3 regions of the Alteromonas sp. ABH4_454 genome follow, and region 3 is predicted to be linked to each of the others. Evidence: predicted binding sites of a transcription regulator. Region 3 holds the regulator's gene; each other region holds the start of a gene.
What was found. The regulator FliA, encoded in region 3, starts transcription of late flagellar genes. The targets are predictions, from matches to a motif close to CTAAAGNTNNNNNNNNNNNNGCCGATA.
Positions count from the first base shown of each region.

Region 1 (8,401 bases), 510 kb from region 3:
GGTCAGCGTTGGTTAAGCAACACCGAAATAGAGCTGGGGCTGGGCGTGGTTATCGGTAACGATTTCCGCTCAGTTGAAGTGTTGTATCCGGCAACAGGCGAAGCGCGAAAATACACAAAGCAAGACGCGCCCCTTACGCGACTAATATTCGAAATTGGCGAAACGGTCAAAAGCCAAGATGGCTGGGAAATGACCATTACTGAAAAAGAAGAAAGCCAAGGTTTATTTATATATCACGGGCTCCGGGAAGACACCAAGGCACAAGTGCGTTTACCTGAAACCATGCTAGACAGCCACATTCGCTTAAACCAACCTGAAAAGCGCCTGTTTAGTCAGCAACTAGACAATCCGAAATGGTTCGACTTACGCGAACGCGCCCTAGATCATCAATACGAATATTTGCGCTCAAGTACTATCGGCCTTGCCGGTGCCCGTATATCGCTTATCCCGCACCAGCTACACATAGCATCAGAGGTAGGCGGCAGACACGCGCCTCGCGTATTGCTTGCTGATGAAGTAGGGCTTGGTAAAACTATTGAAGCAGCGCTAATTATTCACCAGCAGCTTAAAACTGGTCGTGCCGAGCGCGTGCTTATCTTGGTGCCAGACTCGCTCATGCACCAATGGCTAGTTGAGATGCTGCGCCGCGTAAATCTTCCTTTCGCCATTTACGATGAGAGTCGCTGCGAAGCAATTGAGAAGAGTGAAGCGATAGAAAAGAGCGAAGGCCTAGAAGATGACGATACAGCTGACACAGGCGCAATAAACCCGTTTGAAAGCGACCAGCTGGTACTTTGCAGTATCGACTTCCTCAGTAAGAGCGAAAAACGCCAGCAGCAAATTCAAGCCGCAGGTTGGGATTTAATGGTTGTCGATGAAGCCCACCACCTTGCGTGGTCAAGTGAAGCTCCCTCTGCCGAATACCTATGTGTTGAAGCACTAGCGAATCAAACACCTGGCGTATTGCTACTTACCGCAACGCCTGATCAGCTTGGTCACGAAAGCCACTTTGCACGCTTACGCCTACTCGACCCGGCTCGCTTCCATAGTTACGACGCTTTCTTAGATGAAGAATCGAAATACAGCCAGCTCGCCGATGCGGTAGCGCCATTACTTTCAGACGCCGAGCCTAATGACAAACAACGCAGCAAACTCGCAGAATTCGCGCCTGACGTAATGGAACATGCAGGTGATTTAAGCTCGCCGGAAAATCGTCATGCGTTGCTGCATCAACTTATCGACTGTCACGGTACAGGTCGCATGTTGTTCAGAAACCGCCGTGCCAATATCGAAGGGTTCCCAGAGCGTAAACTAAGTGCATATGAATTGGCTTTACCTGAGGTTTATTCAGAGGCAGTGAGCGGCGGCGACCTAACCTATTCACTATACCCTGAGCGTATGGCAAGTGTGGTTAATAGCTGGACTAAGCACGACCCACGCGTTGAATGGCTGCTAGATTTTATGCAAAGCGTTAAGCCAGAAAAAATACTGCTTATTTGCGCCAGCGCTCGTACTGCACAAGAGTTAGGCGAAGTCATTCGCACGCAAACCGGCATACGCCACAGTGTATTCCACGAAGGCATGAGCATCGTTGAGCGCGATAAGGCCGCCCATTACTTTGCTGACGAAGAAGACGGCGCTCAAATTCTATTGTGCAGTGAAATTGGCAGTGAAGGCCGTAACTTCCAGTTCGCTCACCACTTGGTTCTGTTCGACTTGCCTATTACGCCAGACCTGCTTGAACAGCGTATTGGCCGTCTTGACCGTATTGGCCAAACTCAAACTGTACAAATTCACGTTCCGTATTTAGCGAAAACCGCGCAGCACGTTTTACTAGATTGGTATCACGAAGGACTTAATGCCTTTGAGAAAACCTGTCCGACCGGCTCTGGTGTGTTTGACGACGTTAAACCTTTGCTTATTGGTGCCTGCTTGCACCCTGACGATATGAGTGCCCGTGACGAGCTTGTAAACATGAGCGTTACGCTAAATAGCCAACTGGTGGCTCAACTTGAAGCCGGTCGCGATCGACTTCTTGAGCTTAATGCTTCTGGAGAGGGCCGTGTAGAGCAACTGCTTGAAGACATTATCACCCTTGATAGCGAACAAGATTTGTCGCGCTTTATGGGCCGTGTATTTGACGCTATCGGCGTCCAGCAAGACGAAAAAGGCAATGACTGCTTTATTCTTATGCCAACCGAATCCATGGTAAGCCAGCTTCCAGGGCTTGACCCAGAAGGCATGACGGTCACTTACAAGCGCCGTGTTGCCACCACGCTTGAAAACGTACAGTTTCTTAGCTGGGACCACCCGCTAGTACATACCGCGATTGATGTAGTACTCACCGACGTACACGGAAAAAGCAGTATGGGCTTTATTGCCGAGCTATCTTTACCGAAGGGCGCCTACTGGATAGAAACCCTTTTTGTGCTGCATGCACAAGCGCCGAAAGCGCTTCAATTAGGCCGTTTCTTGCCACAAACGCCTGTGCGGGTATGTTTAGATGCGCAGGGCAATCCTTCTGACTTAAGTTTTGATGTTAAGCGTAAAATTGGCCGCAAAATTTCTTCTCAACTTCTAAAAGCACTGCAACAGCCGCTTGAACTTGCAATCGAGAAAGCACGTAAGCTTGCCCATCATGAGGCTAACCAAAAGCAGCATGATGCCCTTAACGATATGCATAGCACATTGAATGATGAAATACAGCGCTTGCGCGATCTTCAAAAGCGCAACCCTGCTGTGCGCGATAGCGAAATTGAATTTATTGAAACGCAAATGAATGCGCTCGATAAGGTCATTCAGGAAGCTGATGTTCAGCTAGACGCAATACGTATTGTGGTGAACAACCCGTAAATGCAAAATGTTAAGCACTGAAAGAACAACGTTGAAGTAACGAGTACATAATGGCAAACCCGAGTTTTGTTTATAACCCGCCTATGACGCCTTATCTTGATATCCTGTATCAAGATGAGGATGTGGTGGTAGCTCACAAGCCTAGCGGACTGTTAAGCGTGCCAGGAAAGGCCTTAGAGCACCGAGACTCGCTCATTAGCCGTGTTAATTGTGTATACCCTACCGCGACGGTAGTTCATCGGCTAGATATGGCAACATCGGGTATCTTAGTGCTGGCACTGAATAAAGAGAGTCATCGCCATATATCAAAACAATTTGAGCTTCGACAAACTAAAAAGCGGTATTTTGCCCGAGTACATGGTCATGTAGCACAAGACAGTGGAGAGGTTAATTTACCCCTTATTTGCGACTGGCCGAACAGACCGAAGCAAATGGTAGATTTCGAGCGCGGTAAGAAAGCAGTGACGCAATTTGACGTTGTCGAGCGTACCCATGATGAAAATGGATTGCCCTACTCTTTAGTTGCCCTTTATCCCATCACAGGTCGCTCTCATCAACTGCGCGTGCATATGCTTGCTTTAGGCCACCCTATTTTAGGGGACAGACTTTATGCCCATGAAGAAGCGTTATCTATGGCCTCTCGCTTGCAGCTACATGCAGAAAGCTTAAGCTTTTCCCACCCTACATTCGGGCACTGGCAGCATTTTCACATTCCTATACCTTTTAGCCAGTACCACCCCAAAGCCCTTTCTGAAAGTATTGAGTAGTTAGCGGTTCTTTATTTTATCTATGGACTTCATTTCAGTTTTATAAGGTTCTGCCGATAACCTTCTTAGAATACTTGGTGTATGAATTGATTTGATGCTGCCGTAACCGCGCAAATCAAAAATAGGTAAAGGCAAACCGTTTTTTATGAAAAGGCACGCTCTTCTTATAACATTTGCAGTTATCGTATCGCTGCTGCCTGTAACGGCGCATTGTGATTTTTTCACAGATGTAAGTAATGCCTATTTGCCCGGAGAAGTGGACGCGTTAATGGTGGGCGAAGAGAAAGCCCCTGTTATTTTCATTGAGGCACGAACTCCGCTCCCTTTGGGTGTTGCCGTGATACTCACTGAACCCTTTCCATCTAGCTTGACCCTTGCAGAAGGTAACAGCCTAGCGAGTATGCTTGCTGAGAAAGGGTGGAACGTAATTATCAGCCCATTTAATTTGTCGACAAGCTCACCATCGGTTCTAACTACTGAAGAACAAACCAGTGAAGCCCAAGCAGAAAGCGCATCCCCATCGATGGGTAGTGAATCAATCATCCACCCGAGAAGTGATCAACTGACTCAGTACCTTGATTTTAAATCAACAACGACTGCACTAACGCTGCAACTCAGTGCTTTAGATAATTATTTGCAAGATAGAACGGGATACCGCATGGTCATTGCGCAAGGAATGCTTGCAACGGCCTACTTGTCTGCAGTAGAAATGCAGCCTGGTTTACAACCAGACTCATTTGTCGCTATATCGCCATTCTGGCCACAAGAAAAAACAAATAACTTAGTGATTGATACTATCGCGAAAGCCAGCTTTCCCATTCTTGACTTGTCTTTAATAAACTTTAATGACTGGGAAGCAAGCACCGCAATGAAAAGAAAGGTTCGTGCAAAAAACGAACTGAAATTGCACTATAGGCAAGTCCACCTGCCAAATAATTCTTTAACCTTTAGTATAAAAGAAATTGAGAAACACCCTAACATTCATATAGTTGCAAATAGCATCATAGGCTGGACCAGGCATCTAGGCTGGTAATTCCTCTATCTTAGGATTAGGCTAAATCAGTATCCAAAACAGTTACCTACCTTTATTCATACGAATAATGGGATGTTGAAGTCAATGGTAGTCATGTTATGGGCTATACTATTTTTTAGCAAACAACGACGGTTGAGTGGCTTGTGAATGTTCAAGATTTTGTAGATAACAAAGCGAAACAGCTGTGTTTCTATTTGCGAGCATTTTGGCAGGGAGAGCTTCCTATCGAGGAGATCGAGCTATTCTTTTGGGATAGTATGGAAGAATGGGGGCAAATTGAATGCACGTTAACCCAGCCATATACGCAAAAAGAGCGTGTTTTTTGGCATTTGCTTCATCAAGTGCATTACTGGAATGAAGATAAACTAACAAAAGACCAGTTTCTTGTTGATGAGTTAACAAACTGTGTTAACTTTTTGGAAGGTTTAGGGCACTGCCCTCTGGATTGCGTCGGGATCCGCCCCTAATTTCCGCTCACTTACAACGGTATACTCCCCCCTTGGGTTAAAACGTATCGCTTAAAAGTTCATCATGCCCCCACAGTTTTATTGCTAAACACAATGGTTCATGGCTCAATACACTTTTGAGTCAACGCCGAAGGCCGAAGTATTGCTAACTGCATTAAAAACGTTCAATGACAAACGCTTCTTAACCATTTTTCTTTTTGGCGTTTCCAGTGGCTTCCCTTGGATCATGATTGGTTCAGTATTATCGGCATGGTTAAAGGATGAAGGGTTATCGCGTTCGGCGATTGGTTTGTTCGGTATTATCTTCGCCACCTACTCATTTAATTTTCTATGGTCGCCCCTTGTCGATAAGCTTAAGCCGCCAATGCTAGGACAAAGACGAGGTTGGATCTTTTTGATGCAAAGCGCTGTTGTTTTCCTGTGTCTGGCCATGTCCCAACTTACCGCAAACCAAGACCTATTCTACGTAGCCCTAATTGGTTTACTCATTGCCATTGCTTCTGCCACCCAAGATATTGCTATTGATGGCTTTCGTATTGATTGCATTGAAAAAGAAGACAAAGATGGTATGTCTGCTGCATCATCAGTAGCAACAGCTGGATGGTGGACGGGCTACGGTGGCCTTGGCGCTATCCCCTTTTTCTTAGCAGACCTCACTTCCTGGACTTGGCCAGATATTTACTTATTACTTGGCGCTATCATGGCCTCTTTGGCAATAGCTACCTGGTTTGCTAATGAACCCGCTGTTGATAGGGAAGCTTTGCTTGAGCAAGTAACGGATGTAGACGCAAAAAGCTCTGCAGCAATTAACTGGATAAGAACAACACTCATAACACCATTTTCGGAGTTCTTTAACCGCAATGGCATCAAGCTGGCTGCTTCATTCTTACTGTTTATTTTTCTTTTTAAAATTGGAGAAGCGTTTTTAGGTCGTATGAGCATCGTCTTCTATAAAGAAGTGGGTTTTTCAAATAGCGATATCGCCACTTACTCAAAGCTGCTTAACTGGTGGGTGACGATTGTCTTTTCTCTGCTCGGTGGATTAGTCAATATTCGCTATGGTATTTACCGAGGACTGATGATTGCAGGGGTTGCCATGGCGGCTTCAAACCTTCTGTTTGCTCTTATCGCGCAAACTGGGCCTTCAACTTCACTGTTAGCCATCACTGTAGTCGTCGACGGTTTTACCGGAGCATGGAGCACCGTTGCCATGGTCGCCTTTATATCGCTTTTATGTAACCGCGCTTTTAGCGCAACTCAATATGCACTTATGGCCTCACTAAGTGTTGCAGGACGAACATTGGTTGCTTCTAGCAGTGGTCTAGTTGTTGATAGTCTTAATGGAAACTGGAGTTTGTTTTTCATTTTGACCGCTGTCATGGTGGTCCCAAGCCTTTGCTTTTTATATTCCATAAGAGATCACATAAAGCGCGTCGAAGCGCCATAAATTCCTTACACCCTGTTGTTGTCTACATTTAGTGGCCTTGCAACTTTGTATTAGTTGCCTACATTTAAAGAAGGTAGTTAATACAAACTCTTGCAAGGAAGAAATTTGAGCGCAAACAAGGCTGATCCACCGCAACGCAAGTCATCACTGGTATCCACCGCTTTTACCTTTTCAAAAGTAAACGCCTCGGCTATGTTTTTCGCGGCCATTATTATCTCAATCTTGTTTGTGTTAAACACCAAACAGCAGTCTTTCATTACTAGCCTTAAGCAAAAGAGTGATTTAGTAAACAGTATAATTACCGCTGAACATCGAATTCACCAATTCAACAGACAAACTCAAAGCGATAATGGCAATCATACCGCTCTAGCCCATCAGTTACAGGTAACGTACCAGGGGTTACATCGATATTTACAAGACAGATGGAGGGTCAGCGACGCTCCTGCGCCCGTTTCTAAAGAAGAGTTTACAAAGGCATATAAAGGTTTAAATAGAGCTACAGCCGAAGAAAGCGCCAAAACAACGCGAATATTGCTTTATACGTTTATGGCGCTCCCCCCTACTGAAATGAAGCCTTATATTGATGATGGCTTTAGCCTTCTTCCTCTTCTAAGCACCTTACAAGCGGAAGAAAATGCGGCGTTACTCCGTGTACAGGTACTGCGGCAAAAGATGTTGATAACCACTTTATTTGGCGCAGTTGTTCTGGTTCTTTGGTATCTTGGTGCGTGGATTATTAGTAAAAGCTCACCCAAGAAATCTCTGCGAAAACTCAACAAGTCAAAGGTACGGCTTGCTATTGCTGATAATGATCAAGATCTACAGAACAAAGAGTTTTTACAGCTTATCAGCCATGAGTTTAGGGCCCCGATTAGCGCCATAATTAGTGCCTTAGAGCTTATTCCTAATTTGGAAGATCAGCGTACTCGGTTAATTCAACAAGCAGAGCAATCCAGTTATCGACTGCTAAATTTAACCAACAACCTTACTGATATACTCAATAATCACATAGAGGATGACCTTCAACTTTCAAAGGTAGACTTGATCAGCTTGTTAGACGAATGCATATCCCCTTTTTCGGTAAGGATTAAAGACAAAAAGCTCGAATTTAACATGCACTGCAGTCATAGCGTGCCAAGTTATGCTGAAACCGATGCTATGGCCCTTTCCAAAGTCATAGTGAATATTCTCGATAATGCCGTGAAATTTACTTCAACGGGTTTAATTGACGTGACCGTTACAACGCTAGTTAAAAACAAAAAAGTTTTTCTAGTAATCATTATTAACGACACCGGCATTGGCATTGATGATAGTACGCAAAAACGCATGTTTGAGCGCTTTTATAGAGGAGAGCATTCGCAAAGTCAGCGCTACCCAGGGGCGGGGATTGGGCTATCGGTTGCCAAACGCAGTATTGATAGACTTGGCGGTACACTTCAAGTCAGCAGTACCGTTGGCGTCGGATCTGAATTTAAAATATCACTGCCTATTAAGCCAGTAGAAGATTCACCATCGGTGTCATCTACCCCTTCAAATGCCAAATTCGCGGTTGTCGACGATTTAGAAATCTCAAGGCTTCATCTACAGTCTATTGTCACGAAAGAAGGCTTTAGCGTTCGCACATTCTCGTCTGGCGCCAACCTTTTGAACCTCCACGAAGAACTGCTTCAATTCTCGGGCATCATTGCCGACTTATATATGCCAGGGATGAATGGACTTGAACTGGTAAAAACACTGCGCGCAATCTATGGAGAACGAGTGCCGCCGGTCATCGTATTGTCTGCAACACCGGATATCGCCAATATTATCGCCAAAAGTGAGCTACCCATATATC
Region 1 covers NZ_CM149972.1:1,422,554-1,430,954, reverse strand. The annotation lists gene rapA (RNA polymerase-associated protein RapA) at 1-2,853, shown strand, start outside; gene rluA (bifunctional tRNA pseudouridine(32) synthase/23S rRNA pseudouridine(746) synthase RluA) at 2,904-3,620, shown strand; gene ACYX4W_RS06315 (DUF3530 family protein) at 3,766-4,653, shown strand; gene ACYX4W_RS06310 (hypothetical protein) at 4,797-5,120, shown strand; gene ACYX4W_RS06305 (AmpG family muropeptide MFS transporter) at 5,221-6,567, shown strand; gene ACYX4W_RS06300 (response regulator) at 6,673-8,401, shown strand, end outside.
Region 1: a site for FliA is predicted at 3,653-3,679, ahead of ACYX4W_RS06315 (DUF3530 family protein). Genes of this name have one in related genera too.

Region 2 (8,401 bases), 1.9 Mb from region 3:
GGTGGATGAAGCGGGTTTAGCGCTGCGTCAGCTTATGCGTCAAGCTAGAAGGCGCATTGCTTCAGGTGGCGGCGTCATTCATACCTCTGTGGAAACCTTCATGGAATTCATCGCGGCCAACACAAACGTATTTCGTTTATTACTGCGAGAGCATACCGGTACGTCGTCTGCTTACCGACTAGCAGTGTTCAGAGAAATTCAACATTTCATCGATGAACTTACTGACTACATTATCGAACAGCAAGGCGTGGAATACGCCTGTGCCCAGTTACAAGCCGATGCCATGGTAAGACTGGTATTCAGTGCCGGAGCTGAAGCATTAGAAGCGGATGATAAGCTTAGAAGTGAAATTGGTGAAAGAGTGAAAGCGCAACTTCGCTTTGTTCAAATAGGCGCTACGCAGAAAGCGTAGCGCTGAAGTATTATCAAGTATTTCACGAAACAGATTCTGGCATAAGCCTTCTTATTGCACGGAATATAGCTTGTTAAGCTCTCAATACGATAACGCTGGGTTCAACCAGTTAATTTCAAGAAAAGAGAGCAAGATATGTATTATTCAGTTTTAGAAGTTACACCTACCGATGAAGCGTGGATCCCGCACTATGTAAAACTCGCCGCGGATGTCGTGTCGAAGCACGGTGGAAAATATCTAGCGAACAGTGCGAATCATCAAACTTTAGAAGGCGAGAGAGAAGAACCCGCCATTCGCGTTATAATACAGTGGCCTTCAAAACAAAGCGCACTCGATTTTATGTCTGACCCAGATTACCTTCCACTACTAAAACTAAGAACTGACGGCTCAGTAAGCCATCACGTTCTTGTACAAGGCAAGGAGTAGTAGAAAATGACTTACACGCAAACTAGACTTTGCGTGTAAGTAGAACGCCTGCCTCAATATGATGAGTGAAAGGAAATTGGTCGAATAGCGCTGATTGAGCAATGTTGTGAGTTTCACCTAAAAGCTCAAGGTTTTGCGCCAAAGTTTCAGGATTACACGAGATATACACAATATTATCGTAATCCTGAATCATTCTTAGCGAGTCTTCATCTAATCCAGCTCTTGGAGGGTCAACCAATACAGTGGTGAAATTATAAGTGCTTAAATCAATGCCTTCTAAGCGACTAAACGTACGCTCGCCCTTCATAGCCTGTGTGAATTCTTCGGCGGCTAACCTTACAATTTTTACATTGCTCAGCTCGTTTTGCTCAATATTAAACTGAGCTGCTTGCACTGAAGGTTTAGCTATTTCGGTACCTACGACATTATCAAAGTGAAGTGCTAGCGGAAGTGAAAAGTTACCGGCACCACAATACATTTCTAGTAAGTCTCCAGAGAGTGGTTTAACACAATCTAAAGCCCATTCAATCATGCTACAGTTCACTTCGGCATTGGGCTGAGTGAAGCTATTTTCTATATGCTTGAATACGAATTCTCGTCCGTTTACTGGTAAACGCTCAATTACAAAATCGTTGTCGATAATAAGCTTTTGCTTTCTAGCGCGACCAATGATGTTTACTTTAGGAAAGTGAGTTTCAAGTGTCGTTTTTAGTTCTCTTGCTGCCACTTGCCATTCTTCATCTAATTGACGATGGTATAGAAGGCTTATAACAAGTTCACCAGACAACGCAGAAAGGTAATCGATTTGAAATAACTTTTTTCTTAGAGTCTCGTTTGGTCTTACTTCTTCAAGCAAAAGTGTCATCGCATCGTTTATTGCTTTACAAGCAGGAGGGAAACTATCTACGCGATACTTCTCTTTCGTTTCCTGATTGAACATGATGTGAAATAAGTCATCGCCCTCATGCCATACTCTAAACTCTGCGCGCATGCGGTAGTGTGTTGGCTGCGAGGGGAATACAGAAAGCGCCGGGGCATTGAATGGAGAAAGCAACGCGGTGAGACGATTTACTTTTTCGTCTAACTGATCGTGATAGCGTTGTTGTTCAGTGGTGGTCATAAAATTCTCCATTCATTGTTGAGGTCGCGAATTGTAGTCCCTTAAAAAATAACTGCAACAAGCGCTCCCGACTTCTTCATTATTAATATGCGTAATTGCTTAAATAGCTTTTAGAAAAAAATGCTGTATTAATATTAAACAATATTGATTCTTTGCCGATAATAAGAATGAGGATAGTGAGGATCAAATTATGAACGTGGGTCAAATTAAAGCTTTTATGGGAGACCAAAAGGTTGATCAGAAAGCGGATCAAAAGGCAACGGTTCACCCGAATGAAGCGCTTAAAAAGCAGCTGCAGCAAGACGGATTGCAGCAAGCCGCTGAATTCTCGAAGCAACAAGCGGCTTCAGTATCTGTTTCAAGTAGCCAGACGAGTATCGGCTTGCGCGTGGTAAGTAGCAATATTAATCAAGCGTTGGAAATAGATGGGCAAAGACCACAAGAAACGAAAGAGAAAAATCTTGAAGAAAAGTCGAACGGTTTATTCGATTTTGAAAAAGTAGCCCGAAACGTACTTAAGTTCGTGGGCAGCGTTATTCGCGGCGCAGCCGATGGAGGTGCCAGCGAAGAAAAGCTGACCGGGCTATTTAGCCAAGCAAGAGAAGGAGTAAGCCGCGGCTTCGCAATGGCTGAAAAAGATCTTGCTGGGTTTATGAATGAAGAGATTGAGCAAGGTATAACGAAAAGCCGGGATCTCATTGATACGGGTATTGATGATCTAGAAACCGATATCTTTGGACGCCAGCAGCCTAATGCTGTCCAGCTGTCTTCGGTGGAAGCTGTTGCAGCATCGGACGAAAAAAGCGGTAGTTTGATGATTCGAACTAAAGATGGTGATGAAGTGAGCTTTAGTTTTGAAAGCCTGCGTTCTTTCCAGGCTTCTCAGCAACTTAATTTTCAGGCTCAGGCATCTCAAGAGCAATCTGACGGTAGTGGTGAGCAAAGTGAAAGCAATTTTTCAGCGTCTTACACTGAGCAAACTTCTTATCAATATTTCGAGCGAAGCGGCATTAGTTTTTCATTGAAAGGAGAACTTGATGAAGATGAGTTGGAATCGATAGCTGATTTAGTTGGGCAGGTGCAGGATCTAGCTGATACCTTCTATAGTGGTGATATAGACAAGGCATTTGAAGAAGCACTGAGTTTAGGCTTTGATGATAAAGAGTTGGTTGGTTACGCACTACAGTTAAATAGGACTACGCAAACCGAAGTGCTAAAGACATACGAAAATATTCAGCACTATATCGAAGATAAAAGCGAAAACGCGAAGTACGGTAATGTGGTTAGTCCAATCGCTCAATATCTAGAGAAGATGATGGATACCTTTGCTAACGCAGAAAGTAAGTTAGAAAGTAGTGAAGACTATAATGCGTTAATAGCTGGTATTATTAACGAGATGGAAGATGTTCAGGTTCCTGACCTTATATCCGCTATAAATAGATTTCGTTCATTTAATCAAACCTTGTTGGAAGGTCTTCCCCAATCTGCTGAAACCAGCGAGAGCTAATGTTCATGACAATAAAAAGCCCGGAAGCGAAAGCTTACCGGGCTTTTTTTACATAACTAAAAACTACGAATTAAGAACTAAGCGTGTTCAACTTTGTCTTTCGCAGGTCGAACTTTTAACGTTCGTTCCTGAAAGATTGAGTCGTTAGTTTTATCAATAACACTACTAAGGTCGTCTGTGACAACCTCGATAAAACCGTAACCTTTTCTTTTTCCAGTTTTGCGATCCTTCATTAAACGAACCGACTGCACTTCAATAAAGCTACTGAAATACTCCTTTACAGCGTTTTCATTTGCTCTATAGGGTAAATTACCCACATATAAAGTTTCGACTGATCCGTTATTGGTGTGTGCTCTGGCATCTGAGGAAGATGGACTTTGAATAAGAGACGCTAGCCAAGGAGTAACGATACCGCTTATCAGCAGAGCTGCAGATACGGTAAGTGGAACATGGACGTTTAAACTAGCAGAAGAAAATAACAAATACCCTGCAATTGCAAAAATAGCGCTAATAACAGCGCATTGAATAAAGCCTACTTTCATATACCTACCTTTCTATTGTTTATTATGGTGCTGGAGGCTGTACATAGTTTACTCATTTGTAACAATTTGAACAATAAAATGTGAAAAAACTAGTCTAAAGATGCATTGAGCCCAGAGAAATGATGCAGAAATGAGCGGTTAACATCAAAATGGCCTTAAAAAGCAAAAAAAACCAATTTAAGTGTTGATCTTTCTCAAGAGGTATCTATAATGCGCTCCACGTTCTGAGGGGGCTTCGAGAAAAACAAAGCCAACTTAGCAACAAGTGCGAAACCAAGTTTTCAAGCAAATAAAAAGTTTAAAAACATGGTTGACATCGAAAATAAACGATGTAAAATGCGCACCTCACTCGAACAGGGTGAGTCACTAAGAAGCAACGGCTTCTAGTGAATGTTCTTTAAAAATTTAGACAAGACAATCTGTGTGGGCACTCGTTAAGAGTGTCACAACGACGATTCATATTTCGATATATTTAATTGAAGAGTTTGATCATGGCTCAGATTGAACGCTGGCGGCAGGCCTAACACATGCAAGTCGAACGGTAACAGGATGTGCTTGCACATCGCTGACGAGTGGCGGACGGGTGAGTAATGCTTGGGAACTTGCCTTTGCGAGGGGGATAACAGTTGGAAACGACTGCTAATACCGCATAATGTCTACGGACCAAACGGGGCTTCGGCTCCGGCGCAAAGAGAGGCCCAAGTGAGATTAGCTAGTTGGTAAGGTAAAAGCTTACCAAGGCAACGATCTCTAGCTGTTCTGAGAGGAAGATCAGCCACACTGGGACTGAGACACGGCCCAGACTCCTACGGGAGGCAGCAGTGGGGAATATTGCACAATGGGGGAAACCCTGATGCAGCCATGCCGCGTGTGTGAAGAAGGCCTTCGGGTTGTAAAGCACTTTCAGTTGTGAGGAAAAGTTAGTAGTTAATACCTGCTAGCCGTGACGTTAACAACAGAAGAAGCACCGGCTAACTCCGTGCCAGCAGCCGCGGTAATACGGAGGGTGCGAGCGTTAATCGGAATTACTGGGCGTAAAGCGCACGCAGGCGGTTTGTTAAGCTAGATGTGAAAGCCCCGGGCTCAACCTGGGATGGTCATTTAGAACTGGCAGACTAGAGTCTTGGAGAGGGGAGTGGAATTCCAGGTGTAGCGGTGAAATGCGTAGATATCTGGAGGAACATCAGTGGCGAAGGCGACTCCCTGGCCAAAGACTGACGCTCATGTGCGAAAGTGTGGGTAGCGAACAGGATTAGATACCCTGGTAGTCCACACCGTAAACGCTGTCTACTAGCTGTTTGTGACTTTAAGTCGTGAGTAGCGAAGCTAACGCGCTAAGTAGACCGCCTGGGGAGTACGGCCGCAAGGTTAAAACTCAAATGAATTGACGGGGGCCCGCACAAGCGGTGGAGCATGTGGTTTAATTCGATGCAACGCGAAGAACCTTACCTACACTTGACATGCTGAGAACTTTCTAGAGATAGATTGGTGCCTTCGGGAACTCAGACACAGGTGCTGCATGGCTGTCGTCAGCTCGTGTCGTGAGATGTTGGGTTAAGTCCCGCAACGAGCGCAACCCTTGTCCTTAGTTGCCAGCATTAAGTTGGGCACTCTAAGGAGACTGCCGGTGACAAACCGGAGGAAGGTGGGGACGACGTCAAGTCATCATGGCCCTTACGTGTAGGGCTACACACGTGCTACAATGGCATTTACAGAGGGAAGCGAGACAGTGATGTGGAGCGGACCCCTTAAAGAATGTCGTAGTCCGGATTGGAGTCTGCAACTCGACTCCATGAAGTCGGAATCGCTAGTAATCGCAGGTCAGAATACTGCGGTGAATACGTTCCCGGGCCTTGTACACACCGCCCGTCACACCATGGGAGTGGGATGCAAAAGAAGTAGTTAGTCTAACCTTCGGGAGGACGATTACCACTTTGTGTTTCATGACTGGGGTGAAGTCGTAACAAGGTAACCCTAGGGGAACCTGGGGTTGGATCACCTCCTTACCATTACGTCGATAGACGCACTTGATGCAGTGCCTACACAGATAGTCTTGTTTAAAATGAAGAACGACACAAGTTTATGGGGCTATAGCTCAGCTGGGAGAGCGCCTGATTTGCATTCAGGAGGTCAGCAGTTCGATCCTGCTTAGCTCCACCATCTACTTGATACTGAGCTTGCATAAGCGAAGTACTGAAGGCTTGTAGCTCAGCTGGTTAGAGCGCACCCCTGATAAGGGTGAGGTCGGCAGTTCAAGTCTGCCCAAGCCTACCATTTCCTTGCTTTAAGAAAGGAAGGTAACAAAGGTAGAAACGTGTCACGTTGGACCCGAAATCCTAATGAATATTTACTGTTTCAGTAAGCATTGATTAGGGTTTTTTACTCTAAAGATGAAAGTACTGCTTTTGCAGGAAACATCGAATGTTCTTTAACAATTTGGAAAGCTGATATTAATAGTAATCAATCAAAATTGAGTAACTGAGAAATCGAAAGATGAACTTTTTACTCTACTTGACTGAATTGCTTGTTATCAATTTATTGATAGCAAGGCAATTCTTCCGATTAGCTTGTCATGCATGCGACATAACTTAGACAGAAGTCAAAAGGCTGTTTGGGGTTGTATGGTTAAGTGACGAAGCGTATACGGTGGATGCCTTGGCAGTTAGAGGCGAAGAAGGACGTGTAAGTCTGCGAAAAGCTGTGGTGAGCCGACAAAATGCATTTGAGCCACAGATGTCCGAATGGGGAAACCCACCTGTTTACAGGTATCGTTACGTGAATACATAGCGTAACGAGGCGAACGAGGGGAACTGAAACATCTAAGTACCCTTAGGAAAAGAAATCAATTGAGATTCCCCTAGTAGCGGCGAGCGAACGGGGAGCAGCCCTTAAGCTGTATTGAATGTAGTGGAATCCTTTGGGAAGAGGAGCGATACAAGGTGATAGCCCTGTACACGACGCAATCTTTACAGTGAAATCGAGTAGGTCGGGACACGTGTTATCTTGACTGAATATGGGGGGACCATCCTCCAAGGCTAAATACTCCTAACTGACCGATAGTGAACCAGTACCGTGAGGGAAAGGCGAAAAGAACCCCTGTGAGGGGAGTGAAATAGAACCTGAAACCGTATACGTACAAGCAGTGGGAGCCCTTCGGGGTGACTGCGTACCTTTTGTATAATGGGTCAGCGACTTATATTTAGTAGCAAGGTTAAGCGAATAGCGGAGCCGTAGCGAAAGCGAGTGTTAACTGCGCGTTTAGTTGCTAGGTATAGACCCGAAACCCGGTGATCTAGCCATGAGCAGGTTGAAGGTTGAGTAACATCAACTGGAGGACCGAACCCACTGACGTTGAAAAGTCAGGGGATGACTTGTGGCTGGGGGTGAAAGGCCAATCAAACCGGGAGATAGCTGGTTCTCCCCGAAATCTATTTAGGTAGAGCCTCGGACGAATTCCATTGGGGGTAGAGCACTGTTAAGGCTAGGGGGTCATCCCGACTTACCAACCCTTTGCAAACTCCGAATACCAATGAGAACTATCCGGGAGACACACGGCGGGTGCTAACGTCCGTCGTGGAGAGGGAAACAACCCAGACCGCCAGCTAAGGTCCCAAAATATTGCTAAGTGGGAAACGATGTGGGAAGGCATAGACAGCTAGGAGGTTGGCTTAGAAGCAGCCACCCTTTAAAGAAAGCGTAATAGCTCACTAGTCGAGTCGGCCTGCGCGGAAGATGTAACGGGGCTAAGCAATATACCGAAGCTGCGGCAGCATGTTTACATGCTGGGTAGGGGAGCGTTGTGTAAGTGGATGAAGGTGAGTTGTAAAGCTTGCTGGACATATCACAAGTGCGAATGCTGACATGAGTAACGATAATGGGAGTGAAAAACTCCCACGCCGGAAGACCAAGGTTTCCTGTCCCATGCTAATCAGGGCAGGGTAAGTCGGCCCCTAAGGCGAGGCAGAAATGCGTAGTCGATGGGAAACGGATTAATATTTCCGTACTTATATAATCAGTGATGGAGGGACGGAGAAGGCTAGGCAAGCTTGGCGTTGGTTGTCCAAGTGAAAGTGCGTAGGCTGAAGACTTAGGTAAATCCGGGTTTTCAAGGCCGAGACACGAGACGAGCTCCCAAGGGAGTGAAGTTGTTGATGCCCTGCTTCCAGGAAAAGCTTCTAAACTTATGATTATATGAACCGTACCCCAAACCGACACAGGTGGTCAGGTAGAGAATACTAAGGCGCTTGAGAGAACTCGGGTGAAGGAACTCGGCAAAATTGTACCGTAACTTCGGGAGAAGGTACGCCTCTGTTTGTGAACACTTCGCGTGGTAAGCAAATGGAGGCCGCAGTGACCAGGTGGCTGGGACTGTTTATTAAAAACACAGCACTCTG
Region 2 covers NZ_CM149972.1:1,384-9,784, reverse strand. The annotation lists gene fabR (HTH-type transcriptional repressor FabR) at 1-412, shown strand, start outside; gene ACYX4W_RS00045 (DUF1330 domain-containing protein) at 548-838, shown strand; gene trmA (tRNA (uridine(54)-C5)-methyltransferase TrmA) at 861-1,958, opposite strand; gene ACYX4W_RS00035 (DUF5610 domain-containing protein) at 2,149-3,465, shown strand; gene ACYX4W_RS00030 (RNA recognition motif domain-containing protein) at 3,543-4,007, opposite strand; rRNA gene ACYX4W_RS00025 (16S ribosomal RNA) at 4,481-6,013, shown strand; tRNA gene ACYX4W_RS00020 (tRNA-Ala) at 6,092-6,167, shown strand; tRNA gene ACYX4W_RS00015 (tRNA-Ile) at 6,205-6,281, shown strand; rRNA gene ACYX4W_RS00010 (23S ribosomal RNA) at 6,631-8,401, shown strand, end outside.
Region 2: a site for FliA is predicted at 2,093-2,119, ahead of ACYX4W_RS00035 (DUF5610 domain-containing protein). Genes of this name have one in related genera too.

Region 3 (8,401 bases):
TTATCCTTGAGTATCCGACAGCCCTCTCTACCGTCTGCGCCCATACCCGTTAAGATGATACCAAGCACGTCGCCACCATAAACTTTAGCCAACGAGCTAAAGGTCAGGTCTACGCTTGGCTTATAATTCACCTTATCAGACTGGCTTGCATCAACGATGGAAATTCGCTTGTTGCTACCGATAGATTCAAGCAACATTTGCTTTCCTCCTGGGGCAAGATAAGCGTGCCCTGGTGCTAAAATATCGCCATGCTCTGCTTCTTTCACTTTAATTTTACAGTTGCTATCTAAACGCTGTGCAAATGCAGTAGTGAAAGTCCCAGGCATATGCTGCACAAGTAAAATAGGATAAGGAAAATCTGCAGGTAGTGGAGAAAGCACTTTTTGAAGTGCAACAGGCCCACCTGTGGACGCCCCAATAGCTAAACATCTGTATTGCTTACCCGTTGCTCTCACTGAGGAAACGGTAGGCTGCTTTGCAGCGTCTTTATGACCAGAAAGTAAACCCGACGTTTTGAAAAAAGCCTGTTTGGGCGCATTGTCAGGGAGTTTTCTCGTCTCGGCGGTGCGAAGAGATGGGCGCTTAACGCCTAACCCTCTTCGCGCGATCAACCTGACTTTAGTGCAAAGTAACCGCGAAGCATCTTTTCTATCTTGGGCTATATCTTCGAATTTCTTGGGTAAGAAATCGAGCGCGCCTGCTTCTAACGCATCTAGCGTTGCCTGAGCGCCATGATGCGTTAATGATGAAAACATTAAAATTGGCGTAGGACGTTTATCCATAATTGCCTTAACGGCGGAAATACCATCCATAACAGGCATTTCAACGTCCATTGTTATTACATCAGGCTTAAGAGCTTCCGCCTTGTCTAATGCATCACGTCCGTTTCTTGCTTCACCTACAACCTCAAGCTCTCTATCTCCTTCGAGAATTTCTCTTACTCGACGGCGATAGAAAGTCGAGTCGTCCACGACTAGGACTTTAAAGACCATGGATTATCATTCCTGTTAATTCATCGCCTTACTTTATAGGTTTACGCGCGTACCGTTTGAGCAGGCTAGGAACATCTAAAATTAATGCAATTCCACCGTCTGAAGTAATTGTTGCGCCAGCCATACCAGGCGTACCTTGCAACAATGCATCGAGTGGTTTAATAACCACTTCTTCCTGGCCTATCAGCGCGTCTACGACAAACCCTACTTGTTGAGTACCAATTTGCACCACAACAACATGCCCCTTTTCTTTATTTATATTTTTGGGGCCTCGGATTAACCATTCACCAAGGAAGAACAACGGAATTGCTTTCGAACGAACTATCATTGTTAGCTGGCCATCTACCGTATTGGTCTTCTTGATGTCCATGTTTATTATTTCGTTCACCGCACCTAATGGTAACGCAAAGGTCTGTTTTCCTACAACAATCATTAACGTAGGTAGAATCGCGAGCGTTAGCGGTACCTTGATATCTAATCGTGTACCTTTTCCTAACTGCGAGTCGATATTGATGGTACCGTTGAGCTGGTTAATCTTGGTTTTAACCACGTCCATGCCCACACCACGACCTGAAATATCGCTGATTTCGGTTTTAGTAGAGAAGCCAGGTGCAAAAATAAGATTAAACGCTTCAACGTCAGACATGCGTGCTGCTGCGTCTGCGTCCAATACGCCGCGGCTAATTGCGATCTCTTTGAGCTTTTCGGCGTCCATACCCTTACCGTCGTCTTCGATAGTAAGAAGAATATGGTCGCCCTCTTGAGATGCTGATAGCTGAACCGTACCCATGCGAGGCTTACCTGCCGCTGCACGATCATCAGGCATTTCTATCCCGTGGTCGACAGAGTTTCGCACCAAATGCACGAGCGGGTCGGCCAATGCTTCAACCAAGTTTTTATCTAAGTCTGTCTCTTCACCTACAAGATCTAAGGTAATTTCTTTCTTTAAGCTTCTAGCCAGGTCACGTACAACGCGAGGAAAACGGCCAAACACTTTCTTGATAGGCTGCATGCGGGTTTTCATTACCGCACCTTGCAAGTCTCCAGTCACTACATCTAGATTAGCAATGGCCTTTGACATGCTCTCATCGTTGCTGTTGATCCCCAAACTTATCAGTCGGTTTCTAACGAGTACGAGTTCGCCGACCATATTCATAATTTGGTCTAAACGCTTAGTGTCTACACGTACTGTTGTCTCAGCAGGTGGTGGAGCAGGAGCCCCTTTTTTATCATCTTTCTTGGCAGGCGCTTTTGGCGCAGCTGCTTTGCTCGTTTTAGCTGGGCTCGCTGCACTGGGTTCTGGCTTCGCCTTAGGCGCAGCCGGGGCACTCGACGCGGCTTGCTTTGCTTTTTGAACAGCTTCGGTAGCCGCTTTGTCTACCGGAGGTTCAGGGGCCGCTGGAGCAGAGCCTTGTTTAGTTGGACCTTGACCAGAACCGTGAAGCTGATCAAGCAGTGCTTCAAATTCATCGTCGGTAATTTCTTCATCTCCGGCACTACTTGCCGGAGCAGCTGCTGATACTGGTTCTGGAGCACTTTTTTCGTCCCCACCAAACTGACCTTTTCCGTGCAGATCATCTAACAGTGCTTCGAACTCTTCATCAGTAATGTCATCACTGTCAGTGCTCGCCGCTGGTGCTGACGTTTGCGCAGGCTCCGTTTTGGCGGCTTCTGTATTGGTTGATGCAGCTTGTCCTGGAGCACCACCTCCATGAAGCTCATCAAGGAGAGCCTCAAACTCATCTTCGGTAATTTCTTCTATACCACCGCTACTTTCACTGGTATCTGACGCTGCTGGCACTGGTTCATCTATAGCTAGTTCCGGCTCTTCTGCAACGACCTCGGGCTCAGCCGCGACAACTTCTGGCTCGGGCGCACTTGCATTGTCGAAAATGTTTTCATCTGGAGATTCTGGGCGACTGAGTTTGTGTAACAGGTCGACGAGGTGAGCATCCGCCGGCTCTAGCGGCTCTTGTGCTTTTACTCTCTCAAACATTTCAACCACCACATCAGTGGCTTGCAAAATGATATCCATTAACTCAGGCGTTAGCGTTCGTTGGCCATTGCGCATGACGTCAAAAACGTTTTCAGCACCGTGACAAATTTCAACTAACTCAGTAAGAGAAAGGAAGCCCGCTCCCCCTTTTACTGTGTGATAGCCGCGAAAAATTGCGTTAAGCAAGTCCGCGTCTTCAGGATTGTTCTCAAGATCAACGAGCTGTTCTTGTAATTGTTCAAGTATCTCTCCAGCCTCAACTAGAAAGTCCTGTAATATTTCCTCGTCAACATCAAACGACATGCACCCGCTCCCCTAAAAACCTAAGCTAGACAGAAGATCATCTACATCATCTTGACCTGAAACGACGTCATCTCGTTTGTCAGCATCAATAATTGGGCCTTCTGCCTCTACACCATCAACCTTATCGGCCTTAACGCTGGAAGGTTTAGTTTGTTCTGCACCGTCCCGTTCGCCAAACATAGTAAGCATGTTTACAAGGCTATCTTCGACTTCTTTAACCAAGTCGATAACGCGACGAATAACCTGTCCAGTCAAGTCTTGATAACCTTGTGCCATCAAAACTTCTGTAAGTAACTGTGTAAGTTTAGCCGACTGATTCGAACCGTCTTCCAACAATTCGTCTAAGTCTGCACATAAAACCTTAAACTCACCCAACTCGATTTGGCGGTTCATCAGCTTTTTCCACTCTGGCATAACCTTTTCGATCCGCTCCGATAGCAGTTCAGCGATGGGCATACTCGCCTCAACGGCATCCATAGTAGTATTAGCAGCTTTTTCGGTTTCTTCAATTACGTAGGTAAGGCGGGACTGGGCATCAGGGATATCGTCTGTAGCTAGATTTTTGATGCGGTCGTCTATTTGAAAGTTGTTTAATGCGTCGTGGAGTTGACGCGTTAACTTGCCTACTTCAGCGAATAGCTCAACGTTTTCTTTCATTGAGACGGCTTCAAGTAGTGCGTTAGCTGAAGCCTTGTCACCTTCTTCGAGAAAAGTGACAAGCTGCTTTGCTTCTTCTAACGATATTGGAACGTTTACATTCGTTGACATCCAGTAAACCTCATTTATCTGGTGAGCGTCTGGATCAACCTAAACGTTCGAATATTTTATCTAATTTTTCTTTAAGCGTTGCCGCGGTGAAAGGTTTAACGACGTAACCATTCACACCCGCTTGGGCGGCGGCAACGATCTGTTCCTTCTTCGCTTCGGCGGTCACCATAAGTACTGGCAAATGCTTAAGTTTGTCATCGGCTCTAATCGCGCGGAGCAAATCTATACCCTGCATACCAGGCATGTTCCAATCAGTAACAACAAAGTCGAAATCGCCTTGTTGTAACATAGGTAATGCAGTGCTTCCGTCATCCGCTTCCTGAATGTTGGCAAAACCCAAGTCTTTGAGTAGGTTTTTGATGATACGTCTCATGGTTGAAAAGTCATCGACCACGAGAATTTTCATGCTTTTGTCCAAAATAGCCTCCACTGAGGGGTTAATTGTTTTTAATTTCTATTCTTCGTCAGCTTGCCACGATTTCATTCGTGATTTGAGTTTTAACATGGCTTGACTATGAATTTGACTGACTCTCGACTCACTTACGTCGAGAACCTCGCCTATTTCTCTTAAGTTTAGTTCTTCGTCATAGTAAAGTGAAAGAACAATCGCTTCTCGCTCGGGTAATGTCGTTATTGCATGGGCCAGCGCTTTTTGAAATGCGCCCTGCATTAAATCTTCTAACGGTGCATCACTGCCTCGACTTTGCTCGGTAGTGATCACATCTTCCGACACACCTAAATCTTCAATGCCGACCAACTTCCCGGCATTTACTTCATTGAGCATCTGGTGATAATCCTGCAAGCTCACATTAAGCTTGTCAGCAATATCGGAATCTCGTGCGTCGCGCCCAGTTTCACTTTCTACCTGAGATATCGCTTCTGTTATTGCGCGACCATTTCGGTGAACAGAACGTGGCGTCCAATCACCTTTGCGTATTTCGTCCAGCATGGCACCGCGAATGCGGATACCTGCGAAGGTTTCAAAGCTTGCGCCTTTTGACCCATCAAAGTTTCGAGCAGCCTCTAACAAACCAATCATGCCTGATTGGATAAGGTCATCAACAAGTACACTCGCAGGCAGGCGCGCCATCAAATGGTGCGCAATACGCTTAACCAGGGGCGCATGTCTTTCGACTAACTGCGATTTATCTGTTTGCTGTTGATAAGCGGCTGCCTTGCTGTTCAACGTTGACTTCCTACGGCTTTTTCTGCAACTAATTGTTCAATGAAAAATTCTAAGTGACCTCCAGGCTGCGCCGGAATGGGCCAAGTAAGCGCCCTGTTTGCTAGCTTGGTTATCGCTACGGCTGCAGGAGAGCCTGGAAAAGCATCAACAATAGCTGTTTGCTTACGCACTGCTTTGCGAATATTTTCGTCAAATGGCACCGTCGCCACTAATTCTAGTGCAACATCGAGAAAACGCCCTGTCACTTTACTTAATTTGCTAAATAATTCCTGACCTTCTCGTACATCGCGAACCATATTGGCCACAACTTTAAAGCGAAAAACACCGTGCTCACGGTTAAGGATTTTTATCAGCGCATACGCATCAGTTAGTGATGTTGGCTCATCGCAAACCACCACCATGATATCTTGGGAAGCTTTAGAAAAGCTTAAAACCATATCTGAAATGCCAGCAGCGGTGTCGACTATTAATACGTCTATTTGAGAACGCAGCTCGCTAAATGCTCTTATCAAGCCAGCGTGCTGTGTGGGTGAGAGTTCCGCCATTGACTGCGTGCCAGATGTGGCGGGCGCAATCTTAATACCGTGGGGGCCGGTTACTAAAACCTCGTCCAACGTGCACTCGCCAGAGAGTACGTGAGATAGGTTTTTCTCAACTCGCAGGCCTAGCATCACATCTACGTTTGCAAGACCAAGGTCCGCGTCAAGAACCATTACACGCTTGCCCTGCTTCGCCATGGCGATAGCAGTGTTAAGCGTAATGTTTGTTTTACCGACGCCACCTTTACCACCGGTGACGGCGATTACTTTGATTAACCGTGATTGCTTCATTTTTCTTAAGCTACTCGCTTGATCGTCAATCATACTGCTTATGCTGTTTTAATTGCGTTGTTACCACTAGTATGATTCAAACCGTACTTTTTATAAAGCTTTGCAGCAGCGGAAACTAAAGATTTCGCTTCTGCAATCTTAATGTCTTCAGGCACTTTTTGACCATCGGTGACATAACTAACCGGTAGTTGGTATTCAACCGCTGCACTAAGTACCTCTCCTAAAGAGTAGCACTCATCTAACTTTGTGAAAATACAGCCACTTAGTTCAATATCGTCATACGCTTGAATGATTCTCTGCAAAGCCGGATATTGCGTATTGGCTTGCGCTACCAAATATTTTTTAACTTTTGGCATTTGACCATTGTCGAACTGCTTAATTTGCTTAATTAATCGACTATCACGCTGACTAAAACCTGCTGTATCAATCAATACTAGTCGCTTATGACGAAGTTGGAACAATAAATCTGCTAGTTCTTCACTAGTTTGCGCTTTTCGCACAGTACAGCCAATAATTTTTCCGTATGTCGCTAGTTGCTCATAGGCTGCAATTCTATACGTATCAATAGTTATCATAGCTACCGATTCTGCACCGTATTTTTGCGCGTAGCGGGCGGCCAACTTTGCAACCGTGGTTGTTTTACCTGTACCAGTAGGCCCGACTAATGCAACGGCACCTTGTGAGCTTAGTATATCGTTTCCGGTAACATTTATGCGATTAGCCAATAGGTTAAGAAGATATACCCACGCGTCACGTTCGTTGTAATGAGCCGGTGTATAGCTAATCAGCTGAGTTGCTAGTGCACTACTCAAACCCATATCGGTTAATCGCGTGACCAAGTATTGATGAACAGGTTTTTGACGCTTGTTCTTCGCTTCCATTAGGTCAGCAACTTGATACTGCAATACGTCGCGAAGTGAAGCTAACTCTTCTTTAATTTGAGCTAGTTCAGCAGACTGGGATACAGGAGTTTCACCCATACTTGACGCTTGATGCTCTGGAAAAGCCTGGTGCTCGATAGCATCTTGTTGTGGTGACTGTATTTCAAGATCGTCGATAAACGCTTCTGAAAAATCTAAGTGAGATGCAATTTCGTTGGCGTGCTTAGCGTTCGCTGACATTGGCTGTGCTGGTTGTGCAGAACTTTCTGCAACTGGGTTTCCACCATGCTGCTTTTCCAGCAAGGCTTTTAAGCTATCAGGGCCATCGTCGCCAATAATTTCACTTAAGCTAGGCACAGCCTTTTGGCCAGGCGTTTTAGCAGCGGTCTGTGGTGCCGCCTTAGGCGTGAAAAGCTTGGCTTCAGGCTCTTTGTCGTAGGCTGCTACAAGCTCGATACCGTCAGCGACTTTGCGATTTGACATGATCACTGCATCACTGCCCAACTCAGCTTTAACTTGGCTTAGCGCCTCACGCATATCTTTGCCGAAGAAACGTCTAATTTTCATTGCAACCTCTCCAATCACCCAGTGTCAGATTATTGACCGACCGAACTGACTATTTTTATTTGTTTGTCATCAGGCACTTCTTGGTATGAAAGAACATGCAGCCCAACAACAGAATACTTTAAGAAGCGAGACAGCACGGGTCGTAGCATGCCTGAGGTAAGGAGTACTGCAGGTTCTCCCTCTAACTCTTGCTGCTGACTGGCTTGCTGCAATGATTTCTGCAGCTTGTCTGCCAGACCTGGTTCTATACCAGCACCGTCTTCGCCACCTGCTTGAAGGGACTGGTGCAACATCTGTTCCAACTCTGGCGCCAAGGTTATGACAGGTATCTCTTTTGCCCCCTGAGTAATTTCCTGAACGATTAAACGTTTGAGTGCTATACGCACCGCAGACACCAATACATCTGGGTCTTGGCTCCGTGTGCCGTACTCGCTAAGCGTTTGCACGATGGTGCGCATATCGCGAATAGGCACGCCTTCAAATAGTAAGGTTTGCAGCACTTTCACAACGGTACTAAGCGGCAGAATATCGGGCACCAAACCTTCGACCAATTTAGGGTGCTGTTTGGCCAGCATATCTAGAAGCTGTTGCGCTTCTTCATGCCCAAGTAACTGATAGGCGTTATTTGAAAGTAACTGACTTAGATGAGTCGCAACAACCGTAGCGGCATCAACAACCGTGTATCCAAGCGTTTGCGCGTGCTCGCGCTTATTAGGCTTAATCCACACCGCGTCTAGCCCGAAAGCAGGGTCTTTAGTAGCCCGCCCCTCTAGCTTGCCAAACACTTGCCCTGGGTTAATGGCAAGCTCTTCGTCGTGACTTATAACGGAATCGCCAATTGTGACGCCGAGCATAGCGATGGTATAAGTGTTAGGCTC
Region 3 covers NZ_CM149972.1:1,935,161-1,943,561, reverse strand. The annotation lists gene ACYX4W_RS08445 (protein-glutamate methylesterase/protein-glutamine glutaminase) at 1-992, opposite strand, end outside; gene ACYX4W_RS08440 (chemotaxis protein CheA) at 1,021-3,291, opposite strand; gene ACYX4W_RS08435 (protein phosphatase CheZ) at 3,304-4,059, opposite strand; gene cheY (chemotaxis response regulator CheY) at 4,094-4,477, opposite strand; gene ACYX4W_RS08425 (RNA polymerase sigma factor FliA) at 4,514-5,245, opposite strand; gene ACYX4W_RS08420 (MinD/ParA family protein) at 5,242-6,108, opposite strand; gene flhF (flagellar biosynthesis protein FlhF) at 6,114-7,523, opposite strand; gene flhA (flagellar biosynthesis protein FlhA) at 7,553-8,401, opposite strand, start outside.